3 regions of the Paenibacillus sp. P4_A7 genome follow, and region 1 is predicted to be linked to each of the others. Evidence: riboswitches for the same ligand, from Rfam matches in the RefSeq annotation. Region 1 holds a riboswitch; each other region holds the start of a gene.
What was found. A riboswitch is a leader RNA that binds a small molecule or an ion and turns the genes downstream of it on or off. The one in region 1 is predicted to bind cyclic di-AMP.
Positions count from the first base shown of each region.

Region 2: it holds a riboswitch for cyclic di-AMP, as region 1 does, so the genes downstream of both, AC1DWN_RS03260 (hypothetical protein) here and AC1DWN_RS16425 (hypothetical protein) in region 1, are expected to answer to the same signal.
Region 3: it holds a riboswitch for cyclic di-AMP, as region 1 does, so the genes downstream of both, AC1DWN_RS13585 (C40 family peptidase) here and AC1DWN_RS16425 (hypothetical protein) in region 1, are expected to answer to the same signal.

Region 1 covers NZ_JBFUHJ010000124.1:5,574-13,344, forward strand. The annotation lists gene AC1DWN_RS16390 (VWA domain-containing protein) at 1-1,323, opposite strand, end outside; gene AC1DWN_RS16395 (hypothetical protein) at 1,479-1,781, shown strand; gene AC1DWN_RS16400 (aldolase catalytic domain-containing protein) at 1,912-2,874, opposite strand; gene AC1DWN_RS16405 (hypothetical protein) at 2,961-3,986, opposite strand; gene AC1DWN_RS16410 (GTP cyclohydrolase II) at 4,138-4,884, opposite strand; gene AC1DWN_RS16415 (DODA-type extradiol aromatic ring-opening family dioxygenase) at 4,915-5,682, opposite strand; gene AC1DWN_RS16420 (winged helix-turn-helix transcriptional regulator) at 5,828-6,151, shown strand; cyclic di-AMP (ydaO/yuaA leader) riboswitch at 6,246-6,409, shown strand; gene AC1DWN_RS16425 (hypothetical protein) at 6,415-6,840, shown strand; partial or broken gene metE (5-methyltetrahydropteroyltriglutamate--homocysteine S-methyltransferase) at 7,037-7,771, opposite strand, start outside.
Region 2 covers NZ_JBFUHJ010000011.1:25,857-33,627, reverse strand. The annotation lists gene kdpC (potassium-transporting ATPase subunit KdpC) at 1-375, opposite strand, end outside; gene kdpB (potassium-transporting ATPase subunit KdpB) at 404-2,434, opposite strand; gene kdpA (potassium-transporting ATPase subunit KdpA) at 2,454-4,133, opposite strand; gene AC1DWN_RS03270 (potassium-transporting ATPase subunit F) at 4,173-4,250, opposite strand; gene AC1DWN_RS03265 (hypothetical protein) at 4,396-4,803, opposite strand; cyclic di-AMP (ydaO/yuaA leader) riboswitch at 4,925-5,115, opposite strand; cyclic di-AMP (ydaO/yuaA leader) riboswitch at 5,249-5,446, opposite strand; cyclic di-AMP (ydaO/yuaA leader) riboswitch at 5,906-6,081, shown strand; gene AC1DWN_RS03260 (hypothetical protein) at 6,200-6,658, shown strand; gene AC1DWN_RS03255 (amino acid ABC transporter ATP-binding protein) at 6,754-7,476, opposite strand; gene AC1DWN_RS03250 (ABC transporter substrate-binding protein/permease) at 7,469-7,771, opposite strand, start outside.
Region 3 covers NZ_JBFUHJ010000085.1:11,562-18,451, reverse strand. The annotation lists partial or broken gene AC1DWN_RS13610 (anti-sigma factor family protein) at 1-75, opposite strand, end outside; gene AC1DWN_RS13605 (RNA polymerase sigma factor) at 72-527, opposite strand; gene AC1DWN_RS13600 (YwhD family protein) at 1,450-1,971, opposite strand; gene AC1DWN_RS13595 (M1 family metallopeptidase) at 2,080-4,089, shown strand; gene AC1DWN_RS13590 (hypothetical protein) at 4,117-4,926, shown strand; cyclic di-AMP (ydaO/yuaA leader) riboswitch at 5,277-5,427, shown strand; gene AC1DWN_RS13585 (C40 family peptidase) at 5,431-5,907, shown strand; gene AC1DWN_RS13580 (cryptochrome/photolyase family protein) at 6,070-6,890, shown strand, end outside.

The DNA.
Region 1 (7,771 bases):
GAAAAGCAGGTCATTCAGCAGCTTCACTTCATATTCACCTACTGCTGGCTCCAAATGATCGCCGCCAATACCACTGTCATCGGTTAGAAACAAATAGGTGCCTCCAGTTGCTACAGACATGAACCGCAGTAAATACTCCGTATCAATATCTACACCGCTTGAAGCAACCGGAATAATACGAATGCCTTTCTCTGCTGCATCCTTTATAAGCTGTTGAATCTCATCTTTAATTTGTTCATCATCATGCGGAGGGGCATCCAAGACGAGAAACAGCAATCTTGCACGTGCTTCCTCACTCCATTTATGCTCATGTATTGCATCACGCAGCGCTTTATCAACGGCCTCAGGGTAGTCACCCCCGCCTCGTGCTTCCTGCTCACTAAACTGTTCAGTAATCGTGTCGATATTCGTAATAAACGGATACGGTTTTACAATATAATCATCATACGTATCCCTATAAAAATTAGCGCTAAGACGCATATCCAGCTTATTCGCATGCTCGCTTGAAACACGTTTTACGACATCCTTAAGCTCTGCTTCCAAATAATTCAGTTCATCCTCCATGGAGCCTGTCGTATCAACAACAAACATAACGTCCACCTTATTGGACAGCGATTCCCCTCTGGCTAAATCAACCTTCATTGAGCCTTGCTGCGGAATTTCGATTGGCTCTGTTGTTTTACTCTCCTGCCCCGCTTGTACTTGCACTTTATACGTATTCTGATTTTGCCCATCACGCTCAAACAAACCCGCAAATACATAGGCTCTTCCTTCCGTATTCGTACGAGCAGTCCATATTTCCTGAGATCCGTCTAGCAGTTGCACCTTGGCATCGGGTATCACCTTCCCGTTCGATGTCACAATAACCTCTAACCGATGAAAATTCCTAAACCCCCAAGTTTGCTTACTGCTATCTCCCTCTTGGCTATTGAGCAAATTTCCGAATCGTTCCCACGACGCAATATCATCCCATTCTCCTGCCGTTAGTTGACCAGCCTGCACGTCTTTATCCGGAGAGTCATAGCCCCGTTTACCGCCCTTTTTCTCCCGAGTTGGGGGCACAGGCTCCGTACTTCTATCTTCAGAGATTTGGCTCTTACTTTCTGACTTATTACTTAACAAACGATCAGCATCACCGCTAGACGGACTATTTGCCGATTCACTACTTATTCTGTTCTCACGACTAGCTGTGTTTGAGTTATCTGCCGAGGAAGAACATGCACTAAGCAAGAGAACAATTACGAGCAATAGAGCGATTACCCAGCTCCCGCCTCCTCCGAATCTTTTTCTGCTTGACCCATTGAACGAATGACCGATCTTCATTCCTTCAGCCCCTTATATTTGTATTTGCTAATCTGACGTAGATCGGTTTACAATTGTTGCATGAGAACGCCGTTTTAAATAGAAATGATTTACAGATGAAGCATGGAAATTTCGTTTGACTGCATTGGGCTTGATTGACAAGGAGGACTAACAACGTGGAAACATTCGAAATAATCAACATTGAAATAACGTTCCAGCAGGGCACAACACAGCTCGATTTCACTTCGGCAGAGCTTGTACGTGTAACAGAATTCGGTAGTCGATTATGGTATGTCGATATTAACGGCGTGGTCGACCATGAGCTATTGAAATGGTTTGGACAGAGCCAAAATATAGAGGTACAGCTTGCAGCTGTAGCAAAAAGTGGACAAACCTTCCGCGGCAAAGGCTATCTTCATCCAAATGAGCAGCATCAGGCCGCAGCAATTCGCGGAGACGACGAGCTGCAAGAACAGTAATACAAGAGAACTCAAACGAAACGAGCATACACCATCCTTAGCGGCGTAAGCTCGTTTTTACGGTGAAATGTAAGAAAGGGCAGCTCGTATAAGTCAAATTCATGACTTAGTCGAACTGCCCTTTGATCTGTTATTTACTGTGAGCAATTTCCGGAGTTGTCAGACGGTCGTAAAATTCTACGCCCTTATCTTTGTCAGCCGAATCACGAAGCGCCATCGCCGAACGTGGATGCTCGTCCAAAATTCCTGTAATCATATATGGGATGATATAACCCCACTCTTCCTTCTCGCGAAGTGGAATCATAAACTTCTCGATCATGTCCAGTACAGGTCTAATGTTGTACTTCGTATTTTGCAAATGAGCTACAAGCAATTCCGTATTACAGTTTCCAGCAGCGCGGCCCATTCCATATACGGAAGAATCAAGCAGCTCAACACCGTTCTCTGCAGCAATTAGAGTATTAGCGAAAGCAAGCTGCATATTGTTATGCGCATGAACGCCTAGACGTTTGTTCGGCAAATTTTTACGGAATTTTTCTACAAGATAACTCAAATCATTCGGCTTCAAGCTGCCATAAGAATCAACGATGTACACAACATCTACAACACTATCGTTGATCAATGTGAAGGCATCCATGAGTTGATTTTCCATAACATTAGAAAGCGCCATAATATTAATTGTTGTCTCATATCCGCGATCGTGGAATACTTTTACAAGCTCCAAAGCTTTATCTACATCTTGGATGTAGCAAGCAATACGGATAAGGTCAATCAAGCTCTCGCTGCGAGGCAGAATGTCGTTCTCATCTACGCGGCCGATATCAACGAGTGCAGATAGTTTTGTATTTCCTTTGTTAGGAATTACTTTTTTCAAGAAATCATCATCCAGAAAACGCCAAGGACCTGCACTTTCAGCGCCTTTGAGCAGCTTTGGAGAGTTTTTGTAGCCGATTTCCATATAATCGACGCCAGCTTCGTTAAGACTAGCATACAAATGCTGAACAAACTCGATACTAAAATCCCAGTTATTCACGAGTCCGCCATCACGGATCGTGCAATCAACAATTTTACAATGACTTGTTTTTGAGTGCATGCGTTAAACTCCTTTGATTATGAACATGAGTTCTTTTTCCCTATCATACTTGAAATGTATACGGAACGCAAAATAATATTGTCGTATTATGGCTTATTTAAAAGAGCTTCAGCCTCTTCCGATAAGCCCGCGAGGAACTTCTGCAGCTCCGGAATATCCGTTTTTTGACCATCCTCGTACATATAAAGCTGATCATCCGATAATGCTAGAAGCTCTAAGAAATGAGCGGAGAGCTGCCCTATTACAGAATCTGGCGACTCCTTTACCGTTTTCTCATAGCTTGCTTTCACTTCATCTAATATTTTATAGGATTCATAATCATAAACCAGCGTATTATAAGACCCATTTATATACATTTCTAAATAACGCGTCAAATATAAACTCTGAACCACTTCACGTTCCGGCGAGTCTTTGTATTGTTGTACGAAGGCTTCCGCCATGATCGCCCGCTTAGCTAGTTCATCCCAAGTAATCATTAATCCGCCGTCGCTAGCTGTAGGCTTATCTGATTCTACTGCACTTAAAATGATATAATCATTCATTTCCTTGGTGAGAGAGGCTTTATAACGTTTCTGAAAGCTATAATCAACGACGGGAAAGATAGAGCCTTCAACCGCTTCAAGTTTGTAGCCGCTATCGAAGGCTGTCCGTACGAGCTTTTTAACAGCCTCATCCTTTATCGTTTCCGCCGTTTCTTTCGTAATTGGCCATACTTCCTTAAGCAGCACAGCCTGGATATTCGGCTTAAAGAAAACGTCCTGTGCTGTCTCCAAACTTGCCGTATAATACGTATTCAGCTCTCGAACCATGATATCTGACGTTGCTTGATCAGCCTCATTAATATGCTCATTCAGAAAGCCGATAATATCCGCTGCTCCGTCAGCAGATTCCAACACAGCCTTGAATTGTATGAGCAGTTCCTTCTGGGTATCCTTTTCCACATCTGTACTCGGAGGATTAGTAACTTCCGTTGACGTTGTAGAAGTGTTTGTATTTTCCGGCCTGATTTCCTCATTATTACTGCATCCAGCCAAGACAATGAGTGTCGTCAGCGAAAATAGAGCCACCCTTTTTGTCCATTTGTTCTTTTTAGTATGACCATTTATTTGCATGCTTTATCCCACCCCTTTGTCTTCATCATAGCTATTTCAATGGCTGCTCTTCTCTTATAGACGAAACGTATACCGAAAATGTTTACAGCAAAAAAAACCACTTTCTCGTTTACACGTGAAAAGCGGTTTCCTCAGCTCTTAAATACAACCTTTATTTAACGAGCGATTGTGGCTCTTGACCGAAATGTCCAGAACGATTCTTCTTAGTTTGTAAATACTTCTCATTATATACGGACGAATTACCCCATAAAGGAACTCTCGTCGCGACGTTTAAGCCAGCAGATCTCATTGCCTCTACTTTTCGAGGATTGTTCGTAATAATCGATACCGGCAAAGCACGCAGCAGCTTTAATACGGCAATTGCTTCATCATAATTACGTGCGTCATCCGCAAACCCAAGCTCCGTGTTCGCATCAACGGTGTCCATCCCGTCCTCCTGTAATAAATAAGCGATTGCTTTGCTAAATAGACCAATTCCTCGTCCTTCGTGGTTAGCTAGATAGAATAGTGCTCCCGTACCGTGTGCCGTAATCATTCGCATAGACTGCTTCAATTGAAAGCCACAATCACAGCGTTCACTCCCAAAAATATCCCCCGTATGACATATACTATGCATCCGAATCAGCGCATCTGCATGATTCTCAAAATCACCATACACTAGCACACTCGATTGCTGCATATCAGCATAGGAGAAATGATTTAAATCTTCAATAAGCTCCTCGACCGATTGCTCTTCGCCCGCTTCCTTGCGAAGCCAGCTATACCAGTGGAACGTTTTCGTCTCACCGTCTACATCAACAGGTAAATTAATAGGTCCGACAACATAGATATCGCCCTGACCGTTTTCTATTCTTTTTATTTTATCCTTCAATATTGCAGAAATATTTGAATTAATCAAGCTGTTCACCTACTTTAGTTGAATGGAATATTAAAATTGCAGTGATAAATAACTAAGTGTACCAAACTCATAGCTGCGATAAATGACTTTGGGCGCTGTTGCAGCATTGCCGCTGCCCATTGCTATATATAAAGGTACGAAATGTTCAGCACGAGGTACTGCCATTTTAGCATGCGGCGCAAGTTTTTCATATTGAAAAAGGGATTTTAAATCCTGAATGCTCATTTTATCAATTAACCATTGATCAAACTCAAGTGCCCAGCTTTCCGCTTCCTTCTGTCCCCAATTTACTGCTCGTAGATTGTGTACCGTAACGCCGCTTCCGATCAGCAAAATATTCATTGCGCTTAAACTTCGCAGTGCTTCACCAATTCGATACTGTTCCTCCGCAGGTCGGAATGGGTTTACAGATACTTGAACAACAGGAACATCTGCCATCGGAAACATATGCTTCAGCATCGTCCATGAGCCATGATCAAGTCCGCGCTCTGTGTCAAATGCTGTCTCTATGCCCTTATCGTTCAAGAGCTTCCCTACTAGAGCAGCGATTCTTGTGGATCCTTTTGCCGGATATTTCTGCTTGTAAAGCTCATCTGGAAATCCATAAAAATCATATATCGTTTCATATTCATCGTCCTTCGATGAAATGGTTATCTCTTCTGTTTCCCAATGCGCTGTAAAAATTACGATTGCACTCGGCTGCAGCTTAGCCCCCGTTTGCTGAAGAAATTGACTATATTCATTTTGTTCAATGGCTAGCATAGGTGAGCCATGTGCCAAAAATAATGGATTCATAATTGATGCCCCCTRATGTTACTTACTATTTGTAACTAATTATACTTTCATCACTAAACGTAGTCAAGTTATTAACAATACTGAGGTTTGCTTGTATAAATAAGTTATTGAAGTTATAATTAGAAGGAATTAAAAAGAGGTGATATGCATGGAACAGCCAACCCTTTGTCCCCGTTTCCAGAAGGGAATGGACTTGATTAGCAAACGTTGGACCGGCCTAATCATAAATCAACTATTAGCTGGGCCGCAGCGCTTCTGTGCTGTTCAGTCCGCATTACCGATTAGCGGCAGACTATTGTCTGAACGCTTCAAGGAACTGGAAATTGAAGGGATAATTGACCGTCAGGTCTATCCAGAAATACCTGTTCTCATTGAATATTCGTTAACCGAGAAAGGCCGAGCGCTTGAGCCGATTATTCGCGAAATTCAAGCTTGGTCTCAGGATTGGATAGCGCCTTCAGATAAAGCTTGATACGATCTCAAGCCATTAAACAGACCAATCCGTCTTCGGTTTGGTCTGTTTAATGGTTTACAAACGGTGTAAAGCGATTTAAAATATAAGAACAAACCAAAAAACGCTGAATTTTTCGATTGAAAAAACGGGGGAACCAACGCGAACTTGTAGTTTTTACATTCGCAAGGGGTGAATCCGGGGATTTGTAACCCTGGTAGGGCATTCTCTCTAGCCCGAATCCGACAGCTAACCTCGTAAGCGGAAAGAGGAGAGGTTTATTTATGTTTTGTCAATCTTCTAACCAAGTACCCTTTTTTGCTGAACAGTCCCCTTCTTTATCGGTCTCTCGAATTGAGTTGTTCGTAATCCCCGCTCTCGCAATCGATTCCGCAGGCTTTCGCGTGTGTCTTCGAGTAACAAGCAACCAGGGTTATGGTTGGAGTGAGCTCTTTGTAAATGACAACGAGGATATGTTCGACTTGGATCGCTGTAGTGATCTGCTTGTTTCCTTCATTGGCAGTATCGTTCTTTCTACTTTGAACGATTACCATTATGACAAGACTAATCAAGACGGTCGCATATTTAACTGTTTTACAGATGCGGTCAATCACATTGCTGCTCTAACTGCCGATTCAGCTCAAATCGTTAATGAGTCCGAAGAATTTGTGTTAAGACAACGGGCTATCCATTATGTATCGTTGAATTAACTGAAAATTTCGTCAAAAAGGCCACTCAGGTCCTTTGGTTCATAATGAACCAAAGTCGGCCCGAGTGGTTTTTTGATGGCATTTTACAAGAAGATAGCTGTTAGCTATCTCCTTAATCGCAGAAACAATCGTTTCTCTGAGCTATATAAATACTTATAAAAATGAAAACTTAAAAATAATTATCTATTGATAAATTTCACAGTGAAACTTGAACAGCACTCTCTCTTACTTGGTAAGTCGCCAGCATCATGTTGCGAAGCGATGCAACGGTCTCTTCCATGCCGCGTGTTTTCAAGCCGCAGTCTGGATTGATCCAGAAGAGGGTAGGATCGAGCACCTTAAGCGCACGGTTGATCATGCTGACCATCTCCTCAACGGACGGTACACGAGGGCTATGAATGTCATATACACCTAGACCAATACCTTGGTCGTACGTATTCTCCTCAAAGCTGTGAATTAGTTCACCATGGCTGCGAGATGTCTCAATGGATATAACGTCTGCATCAAGCGCTAGAATCGAGTCAATAATGTCATGGAATTCACAATAGCACATATGCGTATGAATTTGTGTCGTGTCACGAACATCTGCTGTTGACAGGCGAAATGCATGTACTCCCCATTTCAAGTAAGCATCCCACTCACTCCGTTTAAGCGGTAGTCCTTCACGCAAAGCAGGCTCATCGACTTGAATCATTTCAATACCCGCTGCTTCAAGCGCCTTTACTTCCTCAGACAGAGCCAGTGCAATTTGGTAAGCTACTTGTTCTCGTGTAATGTCGTTTCGTGGGAATGACCAGTTCAAAATCGTAATAGGTCCAGTCAGCATTCCTTTTACAGGCCTGTTTGTTAGTGATTGTGCATATACACTTTCCGTTACAGTCATTGGCTCTTTGAATATAACATCTCCGTAAATAACCGGCGGCTTCACGCA
Region 2 (7,771 bases), on a different contig from region 1:
GCTTACCGGAACATCTGGATTATTCGTCTTCCATTCTGCGATGGAATCCTGCGTACGCTTCAACATATCTGGATTAGAAGGTCCATAGTTATTCGTGCCGGAGGCTTCTGCTTTATAATCGATGCTGGAAACCCTGCCTTGGAAAAAGCTCGGATCTGTAAACTTCTGTCCGATCAGCTCAGATCCAACAATAAAACCATCGCTGTTCTTGATTAAACTGCCGTTTGCATTGGCAGGCATCAACACCTGGGCGACACCCGTACTAACGAGCGGATAAACAATGCCGCATAGGACGAAAAATACGAGACTGATTCGAATCACAACGCCAAAGGACAAGCGGGCCGTTTCCGACCCGTTATTAACTGCTTTACTCATTTTATTTCATCCCTCTCCTTATTTCTTACTAAATCCAAATTTGAACGATAAGGTCAATAAGCTTAATGCCAACGAACGGAACAACGACACCGCCAAGTCCATAAAGGAGCAGATTGCGCTGCAATAGCTTTGTGGAACTCATCGGCTTGTATTTAACGCCTCTCATCGCAAGCGGGATAAGAAGAGGAATAATAATTGCGTTAAAAATCAGCGCAGACAGGATAGCCGAATACGGTGAACCGAGCTTCATGATGTTGAGAGCTTCCATCTGCGGGATAGCTAGCATAAACATGGCCGGTATGATGGCAAAATACTTCGCCACGTCATTCGCGATACTGAATGTTGTCAAAGCGCCACGTGTCATGAGCAGCTGCTTGCCGATGGCTACAACTTCAATGATTTTTGATGGATCTGAGTCCAAATCAATCATGTTGGCAGCTTCCTTAGCCGCCACAGTACCGCTGTTCATTGCAATACCTACATCAGCTTGAGCGAGCGCTGGAGCGTCGTTTGTGCCGTCGCCAGTCATTGCTACTAGCTTGCCTTCGGCTTGTTCCCTGCGAATGACAGCAATTTTATCCTCTGGCGTGCTCTCTGCGATGAACTCATCGACTCCTGCTTCACGAGCGATCGTTGCTGCTGTTAGCGGATTATCGCCTGTACACATAATCGTTTTGATGCCCATTTTACGGAGCTGTTCAAAACGCTCTTTCATGCCTGGCTTTACGGTATCCTTCAAATAAATCAATCCAAATATTTGATTATCGACTGCAACTGCAAGCGGTGTACCGCCTACTGATGCGATGGCGTCACTTTTGGAGCTCAAATCCGCTGGAATGGTGCCGCCTTGCGAGACCACCCATTTTTTTACTGCATCAACAGCGCCTTTACGAACTTTACGACCATCCTTCAAATCGATGCCGCTCATGCGAGTTTCAGCTTTAAACTCGATGAATTGTCCGCCTTCAGCAAGCGGAAGGTTGAAATTTAACCCTTTCTTGCTCATAAGTTCCAGTACGGAGCGTCCTTCAGGCGTTTCATCTTTTAGGGAGCTGACTGCTGCCCATTCGCCTAACGTGCCAACATTCATCTCACTAACGGGTATGAATTCACTCGCCATCCGGTTACCGAATGTAATCGTACCTGTTTTATCCAAAATCATCGTATTAATATCGCCTGAAGCCTCGACCGCTTTACCCGACATAGCCAACACATTAAACTGCGTAACACGATCCATTCCGGCAATCCCGATGGCTGACAGCAGCCCGCCGATTGTTGTTGGAATGAGACAAACGAGCAAGGAAATCAATACGGGAATTTCCAATTCAATCTCTAAATAGCGGGCAGTGGGTGCAAGTGTTACGACAACAATGAGAAAAATCAGTGTAAGGCTCGTGAGCAGCGTGTTCAGCGCAAGCTCATTCGGCGTTTTCTGACGCTTCGCGCCTTCTACTAGGCTGATCATCCGATCGATAAACGACTCACCAGGATCACTTGTGATTTTAACCTTGATCTTATCACTTACAACACGGGTACCGCCCGTTACGGAGCTGAAATCGCCGCCTGATTCTTTGATAACTGGAGCGGATTCACCCGTAATGGCTGATTCATCAACGGATGCTAGACCTTCAATAACTTCTCCATCCCCTGGGATCATTTCGCCTTGTACAACGACAACGATGTCGCCTTTGCGCAGCTCGGTGGAAGGCATTTGCTTAACAACGCCGTTCACGATTTTGTTTGCCATAATTTCTTTTTTCGACCGCTTCAAGGAGTCAGCTTGCGCTTTTCCTCGGCCCTCTGCAAGTGCTTCTGCAAAGTTCGCAAACAGGAGGGTGAAGAGCAGAATGAGAAACACGGTTAAATTGAAGCCGATACTGTCCTCTGTTCCGAAATACCCGGGGAATAGTGTCATTAAAAGCACGACCAATGTTCCGATTTCGACTACAAACATGACTGGATTTTTCATCATCGTGACAGGGCTCAGCTTTACAAAGCTATCTTTAGCCGCATTTTTCATAATATCGGCAGTTAATATGTTTTTTCTATTCGAATTCATGAGTAAAGTTCCCCTTCCCTTAACGGATCGTCAAATATTCGGCAATTGGTCCGAGAACAATAGCCGGAAAGAATGTAAGGGACCCGATAATTAACACGGTTCCTACCAGAATGCCTGTAAACAAGTGGTTATCCGTACGGAACGTACCGATCGTCTCTGGAACCCATTGTTTGCGCTGAAGAGAAGCGGCAACAGCCAGCATGGCGATCATTGAAATGTAGCGTCCGAATAGCATGACGAGTCCGGTGGAAATGTTCCAAAACGGTGTATTATCACCGAGTCCTTCGAATCCCGATCCGTTGTTTGCCGCAGAAGAGGTATACTCATACAGCACTTGCGTTACGCCATGGTACGAAGGATTCGTAATGGCTACTGTTCCCAAATCGGTAGCTAATGCGAGCGCCGTTGGTGCTAGGATGATGAACGGATGGACCAAAATCACAATCGCGATCAATTTCATTTCGCGAGCTTCGATCTTCCGTCCGAGAAATTCTGGTGTCCTTCCGACCATCAAACCAGCAAGGAATACAGCCAGAACCGCGTACATCAGCATGTTAATCAAACCAACGCCCTTGCCGCCGAACACGTTGTTGAGCATCATTAGTGCTAGAGGTGTAATGCTGCCAAGCGGCGTCTGCGTGTCATGCATATTGTTGACACTGCCTGTTGTCGCTGCTGTGGTTACGGTTGTGAACAGACTGGATTGGGCTAAACCGAAACGAACCTCTTTTCCTTCCATGCTTCCTTGGGAGGCATCGATGCCGAGCTCGTTCATAACAGGGTTGCCCTTGGTCTCGGAGAAATAATTGAGAGACAAGAAAGCAAGAAACAAAATCATCATGGCCGAGAAAATAACCCAGCCCTGCTTGCGGTTTTTGGCAAATAATCCGAACGTATACGGCAATGCAGCCGCTAAGCACCACATCGATAAAATATTGATTACATTAGTAAGCGGGTTTGGATTTTCAAATGGATGTGCGGAGTTAACTCCGAAAAACCCTCCACCGTTTGTTCCTAAATGCTTAATCGATTCAAGTGAAGCGACCGGACCGATTGCTATTTGCTGCTCTGCACCTTCTAAAGTCGTTACCTTTAATGTAGAATCGAGCGTTTGCGGAACCTGCAGCGCCACAAGCGCTAACATGACGATGAACGCAAGCGGTAAAAATACACGAACATTCGCTTTTACAAAATCTTGAAAGAAGTTTCCGATCGTTCCGCCCTTGCTCGTAATGGCTCTTACGAATGCAATGGCTACACACAAGCCTGTAGCGGCGGAGGTGAACATCAGCATCGTAATAACAGCCATTTGCGAGAAGTAGGACAAGCCGGTTTCTCCGCTGTAATGCTGAAGATTTGTATTCGTCATAAAGCTAATAATGGTATTGAATGATAGCGTCTGTTCCATGTTGTCGATACCATTCGGGTTAAAGGGCAGAAACTTCTGCATCCGTAATATAAAATAACCGAAGGCGACGAGTGCAATGTTCGTAATAATGAAGCTAAGTGCATAAACTTTCCAAGTCATTCCCTTGCGATCTTTTAAACCGAGCAGCCAATAAATAGGGCGTTCTGCAAAAGAGAACCATTTATCCGTCCGGTTTTCTTCGTTTGAGAATACGTGAAACAAATAGGTGCCCAAAGGTTTAACGAGCAGCACCAATATGATAATAACGATAGCAATTTGAAAAATGCCCATGTTTTACATATCCTCCTCAGAGAGCTTTGTTGAAAAAAGTTAAAATTTCTCTGGGTTAATTAAGGCGTAACCCAAATATACAAAGATAAGCACCGTAAAAATGTAGACGATGATCATTTTCGTTCGCCTCCCGAATCCTGAATAACGCGTTCGCACCAAAATAAAAATGCGGAAAATAACCCAAAGGTCGCGGCTAGAATCAATACCATGTACACATCCAACATGTACGTTCACTCCCCGTATTTTCGATTATTGAATTCCATCATTCCATTAGCATTCTGCCAAGAAACGATACCTCGCTGCTCGTGGTATAGATGATATAATTGGCCCCCACAGCTTTATAAATCATACGAGGGTTATTCGTGTGTGTAATGACGTAAATCGGTTTAGACGTCCATTTCCTGCAGAGCTGAATATATCGGCAGCATAGGGTAAAGCTTCTTTCGAATAGGAACACTTTCCCTACAGAGAAATCGGGCACAGTCCAAGTGTTTATATCTTTCGTATCTACCATCAGAATCCGCTTCACTCCAAGCAATTCCATTCTTCGCTTTTCTTCGGAGTTGTTCACGATTGCGGCGACAGGAAATCCTTGAGCGATTAGGTGACGAATGAAGCCTTCGCCTGTATGGTTCGGTGCAGATACAAGGATGTATTCTGGTTCTATCATTTCGATTCTCCTCCTGGTTAGTTGAAGAGAAGACAACAAAAAAGAAGCCTGCTAGAAGAGGAACTCTTCTCGCGGCTTCTGAAGGCACAGGAAATAAATCCGTGACTTTCGCACGATAGTCGTTGCCTCTCTCGATACGCTTGCGAGGTTAGCTGTCGGATTCGGGCGTGAGAGTCGCCCTACCTATGTACAAGTAGCTTGCACATAAGATTCACCCCATGCGCCGGATACGTTGTCCCGCTCGGACTTCGATGATCACGGCTGCTGTTGGTTCCCCCGTTCCTTTGTTCAAGGATTCAGCGATAAAGATGCATGGTGAAACATATTTTCTATATTTTAAAAAACCACAGCCTTTACGCCCTGTGGTCGTAGCTTCCGATTACAAGCTTCATCATCCTCTCTCTCCAAAACAACACTTATCAAATGAATGAATCCTCATTTATAGATGCTGCCTATACCACGCTTACGAGGTTAGCTGACGGATTCGGGCGGTGAGAGTCGCCCTACCCAGTCCTCAGGAATGAACTGCATTCCTGTGACCGGGATTCACCCCAAGCATCACACCAGAACAGCTCTCACACCGTCCGTGCAACACTTTCATGTGGTTCCCCCGTTTTTCTTTATAGATAAGGATTTATAAGTATTCACTTATAAACGTACTTATCTATCACCGCGAAACGAAAGCTTTTGCCGTAGAAGACGGCGACAGCCGTTTACGCTTGTGAAAATTAAGCGTTCTAAGAAGGAAACGTTGTATGAATCCTGAGATGAATCATACGCCTGACAAAAATTTCTGTAAAGAATAACTATGATTCAAATTTTACAATAAACGGCACTTAGAGGGATCTTATAACCATCACACCCCCTATATACTCCGTGTAGCTAGTATTATCTCGGTATCTCTTGCTTATTGCAAAATAGTCAGCTTGAAGAAGCAATATGGCAGATAATAAAGGCATGATGTAGATTGATGCGCTTTCATCGACTAAATTGGTGGAATTATAACCAAGGAATGCTCAAATTGGGGTTTACATTTTTATACCGCCGGAGTAATATTCAGTTCAATACCATACTGATTCAAATAAGGATGGGCATCTGCTGCTTATCCAAAACGCATAAATCCCGAATAGGGATGCGGGGGATCCAAACGAAGGTATTCGTAAGCTAGAATCCCTCATGGGGTGAATCCTGTAAGGCATGCTGAAAGCATGTCGCAGGTAGGGCGCTCGCAAGCCCGAATCCGTCAGCTAACCTCGTAAGCGTATTGTGAGAGAACCGTTACCCGTACTTTCTTCGCATGATGATGCGAAAGAAGCCCGTGTRCAGATTTCTCTGCTCACGGGCTTTTTAGTGTGCTATCTTCTATTAAACTTATGAAGAAAGAAGAGTGGTAGTATTGAATATCACTAAACCTCTGCCGGTTGTACATAGCGACTACTTGAAGAACTGTAGGGTTGGCTTAATGGAGATTTATCGGTTTGATTGCAAGCTCCTTGAGAAGCAGATGCCCGAAATCACCAGTGGATGCAATTGCGGTATACTCAAAATCGCAAGCGGCAGCATTAATGGCTGGAGTGAATATATACTTCCATGTGAGAAGAGAAATGCGGATTTGGTCCAGTGGGCGTCCGTTTTCAACCATCTCAAAGGCCTCTCGGTACCCGACGCGCTTATGTTTGCTCAATCTCATGCAGAGGCGTGGGGGCAGGATAGAACGGATCTTGTCAAATCTGCTCTTTCAGACTTAGCGGACAAGCTGTACACGAGAACTCTATTTCAGGAACCGATTTCGGATGATGAGATGTTGGATCGTTCCTATTTGATTGATCTATCTCAATCCTATTATGCTTTTTAAGCAATAGAAAAGAAGGGCCGACACCAAGCAGGTTGTCTACTTGGTGTCGGCCCTTCTTGCGTCTTTATTCCTTTATAGCTGTTTCATAAGCTTTCTTATAGAACCTGCTCTAGAAATCGCTTTGCACGTTCGCTCTCCGGATTAGTGAAGAATTGCTCCGGCTTCGCGCGTTCGACGAGCTTGCCATCGTCGAGGAAGTAGATCGTGTCTGCTGCCTCTCTTGCGAACTTCATCTCATGGGTTACGATGAGCATGGTCATCCCGCTGTCCGCGAGACCGCGGATGACGTTCAGCACCTCTTTGACCATTTCCGGATCGAGCGCCGAGGTAGGCTCATCAAAGAGCATGATGTCTGGTTCCATCGCAAGGCTTCGGGCGATAGCGACACGCTGCTTTTGACCGCCTGACAATCGGGACGGAAAGCTGTCCGCTTTATCCGAGAGGCCGACTCTTTCGAGCAGCCCCTTCGCCTGCAGGCGTGCTTGCTCAAGCGACACGCCTTTAACCTTCATTGGAGCGAACGTAATATTATCGATTACGGTCATATGTGGGAACAGGTGAAAATGCTGAAATACCATGCCGATATGCTGACGTGCACCGGAAATATCGGCTTTTGGATCGGTCATAGAAGCACCTGCAATAGTAATAGAACCTGAAGTTGGCGTCTCAAGCCTATTTAAGCAGCGAAGAAAGGTTGATTTACCTGAACCGGATGGCCCGATCAACGCCACTACCTCACCGCGCTCAATCGACGTAGAAATTCCTTTTAAAACCTGATTTTTCCCGAATGTTATAGTTAGATCCTTTACATTAATCACTGCGGCGCAGCCTCCTTTCGAGCTTACGGGCAAACGAAGTTAAAATGAGAACGAGCACGTAATAAATCGCGCCGATAAACAAGAGCACCTCTAATGCGCGGAACTCAATGGACTGCACGACATTTGCGCGCCGTAATAAATCGGATACACCGATGACGGATACGAGTGATGATTCCTTCAGCRACGCAACGCATTCGTTTACGAGTGCAGGCAAAATATTACGCAGAGCCTGCGGGAAGATGATGCGGATCATCATCGTGCGATAAGGGATGCCGAGTGCGATAGCCGCCTCGCG
Region 3 (6,890 bases), on a different contig from region 1:
TCCGGATCTAATTTCTTCGGTTACACTATTTACGTTCAACGAGCTGATATTTTTTTCGCTATTTTCTGCATTCATTCGAAGTCCTCCTTTCGCCAATTACGCTTCATCCAGCTTCGCGCTCGATATAGTCTCGACTCTACGCTCTTGCGCTCCAGCCCCGTCTCAGCCGCGATCTGCTCGTAAGACTTATCTTCCATATAATAAGCAGTTACGACCTCCCGATAGTTGGCCGGCAGCTGCTCTACCTGCTCCCGCAGCTGTCGCCGATCCTCTCGCTCCATAACTACCGTCTCTGCAGCAGGCATCCCTGGAGGGTCACCTGGAGGCCTCTCTGCCAGCGTTACTTCATTCCCTGACAGGTCAACTGGTCTACGCGCTTTGCTTCGCTTAAAATCGATTGATCGATTGACGGCAATTCGCGTAATCCACGTCTTTAGTCCGTCTAATCGGCACTCTGGGAGGGAGCGGTATATTTGCAGCAGCACTTCCTGCGTTACATCCTCCGCGTCATGCGGTGAATGCAGCACGGCATAGACGGTTCTATATATATAGGGACCATAAGCCTGTACAAACGGTCGATAATGCTCGGGCCCGCCGCTCTGTACCGCCTTGATCCAATCCTCGTCTTGTATGTCGCTCCCCCCCTTCCCGATATAATAGACGACAGCCGTCTCCTCAAACCCTGCACTTTTTCAAAAAAACTTTTATTTTTTTCTCTTCACGTCAGTTGATAGTTCCATATAAGGGATCAAAAATCCAGTAAGCTTTATTCAGATCAGCTATCAGTTGGGACATTAAATAGGACATACGTTAAGACAATAGGTGGGGCATTAGACTAACTATTAGTTAGCATGAGAATCAAACCATTGGTTAATCCACTAATTATCCCAGTTAACAGGGCTTCCGCACCGCGTGCAGCTCCCATCGCGAAGTGGGGCAATACGCACTGGGACTCTGAGCTAATTAAGTTCATGCCATGAAACTAATGCGAATATATCCGGAATAAATCCTAATTAGCTTCAGTATTTAAAGCTAATCCGCAGAATGATCCCCATTAGTCGAGCTAACCCAGCAATTAGGTTCATCAAATGATACTAAATCATACATCCTTCCTTGATTGGATCATTTAATTTCATATATTGAAACTAAGCAGGCATGGCTCGTGGTAACGGACATAGGATACCTTATTTGTGACAAATCGCCCTATTTGGGGATGTTTATGGACATCAGATCCGTTATTTGTACGAAAAGGATATTATTGCGGATATAGTTTCCCTCTATCTAAACGTAAAAAACCTCATCAATCGCAAGACTAATCTCGCGAAGATGAGGTCCTCTCCCTTAACCGACTTACGCCTCTATTTTTTTGCTTCCTTCATATTCACTGCTTCCTTCATTCCCTCTATACCCCAAACAGCTTACGCTGCTTGTATCGCGTACCAAGACTTCCTAGACGCTCAAAGCATCCTTAAGCTCTGCTGGGGAACGATCCCACCACTCTTGATTGTGCTCAACGAGCAGCTTGCGAAGCGCCGCTCTATCCACATCGCCGAGCTCCGTCAGGTTATAACGACGCTTAAGCGATTGATCAAGCTTGTTCACGTGATCAGCGAGGATTTTCCACCCGCGGCGCGCTTCTGTGTCGATCAGCATTTCGCATGCTGTTGCGCCCGCATAGTAGGAGCCTTCTTCATTACGGTCGACTGCGACCCACACGATCCAGCATTGGCGGCCATTTGGCGTATCCTCTTTGTTTGTTGAAAACTTAATGCCTCTTTCGATTTTGCTCTTCGCGTGCATAGCTCCTACATCGATATAAGCAACACCTTCATCAATCATAACACACGATACTGCGCTCAAATCGATCGCTCCAGCTCCAAAGCCTTTATGTTTTTTGCTGCTCACAACGTTGAGCGACAGTGATTTCTTTTCCTTTTTTTCCGGTTGAACCGGTTGTTCTTGTTCGTCCATCTTGCGTAATCACACCTTCCCCATACATTAATTACATTTTAGCTAATAATCATCGAAAAGCAAACATATACATGCTTTAGATGCTTGTCAACGGGAGGGAAACGTTCAATGACTCCACGCAATGTCAAAAGATTTTTACTAGTTGTACTCGCAGTCGTCTTGCTCGGCCTATCTGTGCAGAACGGTTTCGGGAATGCTTGGCAATCCCAATATACATACGCTTTCGCCCCTACTGCCAAAACCAGTTCCGCGCCTGTTCAAAAATCGGCCAAGCAGCCTGTCGTGCAAGAACCAAATACGGTCATGACGCCAAAATCGCAAGCGCTCAGCAAACGAGTCGTTGAGTATCATATCAACGTCCAGCTAAGTGACGATGCGCGCTATGTAACAGGCGATCAAATCGTAACATGGAACAATCCAGGCGAAAAAACAGTGTCCGAGCTATATTTCCACCTGTATCCCAATGCATTTCGTTCGGATAAAACGACGTTTATGCGTGAATCAGGCGGAAAGCTGCGTCAGGATAAAGCAACGACCAATAGCAACGGCTATATGGACCTGCTGACACTGGAAACATTAGAAGGCGAGAGCCTGCTCCCTCGTCTGCATTACGTACAGCCCGATGATGGCAACGAAAATGATTTTACGTTAGCTAAGCTCCGCCTTCCCGAACCTGTCGCACCGGGTAAATCAGTTACACTTCGTATGAGCTTTGAGGTGAAGATGCCTGAGGTATTCGCACGGATGGGCTATTCCGGCAATTTCGCTATGGCAGGGCAATGGTTTCCAAAGCTGGCTGTGTACGAAACTGTTGGCACCCGCGGTCGAACAACAGAAGGCTGGAACGCGCATCAATACCATGGCAACTCCGAATTTTATAGCGACTTTGGCATCTACAGCGTTCGAATTAAGGTACCAGAGACGTACACAGTTGCCGCAACCGGATTTCAGACGAAGCCTATCGAGATCAAAGATCAAGCAAAGTTTTATCAATTTTATGCGGAGGATGTTCATGACTTTGCTTGGGCGGCATCACCAGATTTCGTCTATGAAGAGGATGCTTTCTCAGACAAGGGTATTCCTGGTGTACGAATCAAACTCTACCTTGACCCTTCTCACGCCAAGCTGAAGGATCGCTATATGCATGCAGCCAAATCTGCGCTCTCCAAATACGCACAGTGGTACGGTGAATATCCATATAACACACTCTCCATCATCGTTCCTCCAAAAGGAGCAAATGGTGCAGGCGGCATGGAGTACCCAACACTCATAACTGCCTTTGCAGCAGAGAACGACAACCCAGGTTACGATCTGGAGCGGACGGTCGTGCACGAGATTGGACACCAATACTGGTATGGCATGATCGCCTCTAATGAATTCGAGGAAGCTTGGCTCGATGAAGGCTTCACTTCCTATGCTGAGGATAAGGTGATGGAGACTGCCTATGGGGTGGAAGCAAACCTGCCAGTAGAAGCCAGTTATATGACTGACCCTGCTCCGCTCAAGCAATATTCTTGGTCTTACGGCAGCCACAGTCAATACGCCGAAAATGTATATATGAGAGCAAAGCTCGTTCTTATCGGCATTGAGAAACAAATAGGCACGCCATTGATGCAGCGGGTTTTACGGACTTATTTTCAAAAATATAAATTCAAGCATCCTTCTACTGCCGACTTCCAGCGCGTTGTCGAGCAGGTAACGAAAACGAAGTGGCATGATTACTTCAATCAATACGTTTATCACAACCAAATGGCCGATTTTGCTGTAGAAGCGATCCAAGTAAAGCCAGTTAAGCAGGATGGCGTACAAATGTACGAATCAACCGTTCTCATTAAAAAATATGGTGGTATCAACGGTTCGATTCCAATTACTATGCAGTTCAAAGACGGCATGACCGTAACAAAGCAATGGAATGCAGACAGCTCTCATATTCAATATAAGCAGGTTCACACTGCTCCACTTGTATGGGCCGTCGTCGATCCAGAACACAGAAATGTACTAGACAACAAGCTGATCAACAACTATATGCAAGCGCAGTTGCCTGATGAAACACGCACAAGGTGGAGCCTCGGCGTTTCGAAATTGATTGAAGGGCTGCTTGGGTCATTCAGCTGGTAAGTATATGGGTTCAAGGAGCGATAAAAGATGAAGATATATATGAAGCAAGGCTGGTCCCTGGCAGTCAAACATTTTTATCTCGTGATCTTACTTTTTCTGTATCAATTGCTTTGGGGGTTCTTTCTGTACCGTTTTATTGATTCTGTCGTAGCGCCGCTATTACGACGTTTCCCCAGCGCTTCTCCATCTGATAACGCCGTTCAGCTGTTCATGACAGAAGCCCAGTTTCAGCTAATCAAAACGGATCTGGTGTCTCCCTACTTATGGATGCTTGGTGGACTGTTCGCCATTCGGATGCTGCTGACACCTTTGTTCAATGCCGGACTATTCTATTCTCTGCACCAAGCCAGAAGTAACGGCAGCACCCGTTTCCTTGAAGGCATTAAGAAGGCCTGGAAGCCCGTTCTGCTCTTATACTGGGTGGAAACTGTACTTACGTTAGCTCCTGCTTGGTGGCTGCTGCCACGCGCCTTCGGTTCCTTTTTGCATAGCGGCTCGGTACCCAATCTACTACAAACGATGCTTCCTAGTACCGTAATATGGATTCTATGGGCAACAGTGCTTCATCTGCTTTTTCTAGCGATGCAATTCGGTGCTGTATCAGGCGAGGGCGTGTTCCGCTACTTATGGCATTCCATCAAAAACTTCCTTACCTATGCTTCCATCTCGTTGATCATGTGGGCTATCGGTGCAGGAATTGGACTCGTCGTTACAAGTCTATCGCTAATCTGGGCCGGACTGTTCGCACTCATCCTACATCAAGGCTATAACCTAGTACGCACGCTTATGAAGGTATGGACGATCGCAACGCAGTACGATTCCTTGCAAATGAAATAACTAGTTATTAGAGCCTCCCTTTCTGCGCTGCAGCGTAGGTTGAGAGGCTTTTTAGTATGAAAATTTTCTAATCTTTCAATGTAAAACCGCGTAGAATCGTGCTTTCTAGCTATTTCAACTTGTCCATGCAGCAAAGGAGCTACCGGTCTATTCGGTATATTTTAAGGAGTGTATACATAATTAATGAAATTGAGTTATTCCTTTTTAGTTAGAAAGAACTACTCAAAGATGTTTATATTACATGAAAAATGTTTAAACGAACCTTTTAGTCAGAAAGTTCCATGAGAATTATTAGAAATTAACAGTAAAGGCAGGAGATCAATGAAAATAATCGAATAATTCTTCAAAGCAATACAAACCTGCCAAATTCCCTAACGGGAAACGGGGGAACCACTTTGGGTGAATTGATTCCGACGTCTGACTCGTTCAGCGCCTGAGGAATCATAGGGAACCTTCAACCGAACCCCACAGCTAACCTCGTCGGCACTGGAAGGAGCTTTACAATTGAAGAAGATTAGCGCATTACTTTTAGGTTTAGTACTCATCCTTACTTTTCAAGCGGGAAGCGTTTTCGCAGACTCCAAACTAGACGGATATATCAATGATGTTATTGGTAGCCCGTACAAAGGTGGAGGAAATACGTCGAAAGGCTTCGATTGTTCCGGTTTTACTACCTATGTGTTCGATAAAATGGGCGTGGATCTTCCCCGTACATCTACATCCCAAGGTAAGTCAGGCAAGAAGGTCGCTAAAGCAGACCTAATTGCGGGAGATCTCGTGTTCTTCGACACGTCTGGCGGCAATAATGGCGCTATATCCCATGTTGGCATTTATATTGGAGATGGTAAGTTTGCACACGCCTCCACATCCAGAGGGGTAGTAACAGACAAACTTGACTCCTCTTATTATGAGAAACGTTTCGTGACAGCACGTCGTGTGATGTCAATGGACACTTTCGAGAAATTTGCTGACGAACAATAAAGTAGAGTAAGCACCCTTCTACCTAGGATGCTACAGTAAGTTCTTACAGCCAAGCCGCAGTAGTTTGTCCTTGTCGACAAACCACATGCGGCTTTGTTGTTTCTATTTCACTGATGAGTGGGATAAGCTTATAACCTGCTGCTTTGAAGGGAGCTATATCCGATGTATTTATTTATTCATCGCAAGGACTTGCGCGTTTCCGATCTCCGCGCATTTGATTATTTACGCACTAAGAATACAATGGGCATCCATTTACTTATATTAGATCCGATTTTAACAGGTGAAGGTCAGCTCACAAGCCATAGTGGACGTAATTTCATTGGCCAAGCAGCCTCCTTATTGCATAGCTACTCCGAAGCTCAGAAAGAATTGCATGTTTTATACGGCGATCCAGTAGAGATCGTAGAGGCGCTGCTGCAACAGCATTCCATTGATGAGATTATCGTGCATGCAGACTATACCCCCTACTCCCGCAGCCGCGATGAGAGGCTGCAGCAAGCCGCGTTTAAGCTAGGCAGTCGCTGGTTGTCTATTGAGGATGCGTCGCTTGCTGATTTAGAGAGCTTTCAAGCTTTTGCTAGACGCTCTGAACCCTACAAAGTATTTACGCCATTCTACCGAATGTGGAGCAGCTACATGCTGCAAAGTTATACCCCTATGGGCACAGCAACCATTCACGACCTTACTACGTTATGTGAAATAAGTGGAAGTATCTCATCCCGCTTCTCCTTGCCTAATCATGCCTCTTGTGCGCTTGGTGAGTCGACGGCCGGATATGGCCCCGCTAAATCCACTGGCAAGCTGGATCGATTTGTTCGAGAACGATTAGCCATCTATGCGAATAGCCGTGATGCTTACGCTGAAGAGCAATCGAGCGGTCTCTCTCGTTTCTTGAATACGGGAGCTATTTCAGCACGTCAAGCCTATGAGACCACGCTTGGATTGCCAGGCGCGGACGCATGGCTTAGGCAGCTGGCATGGCG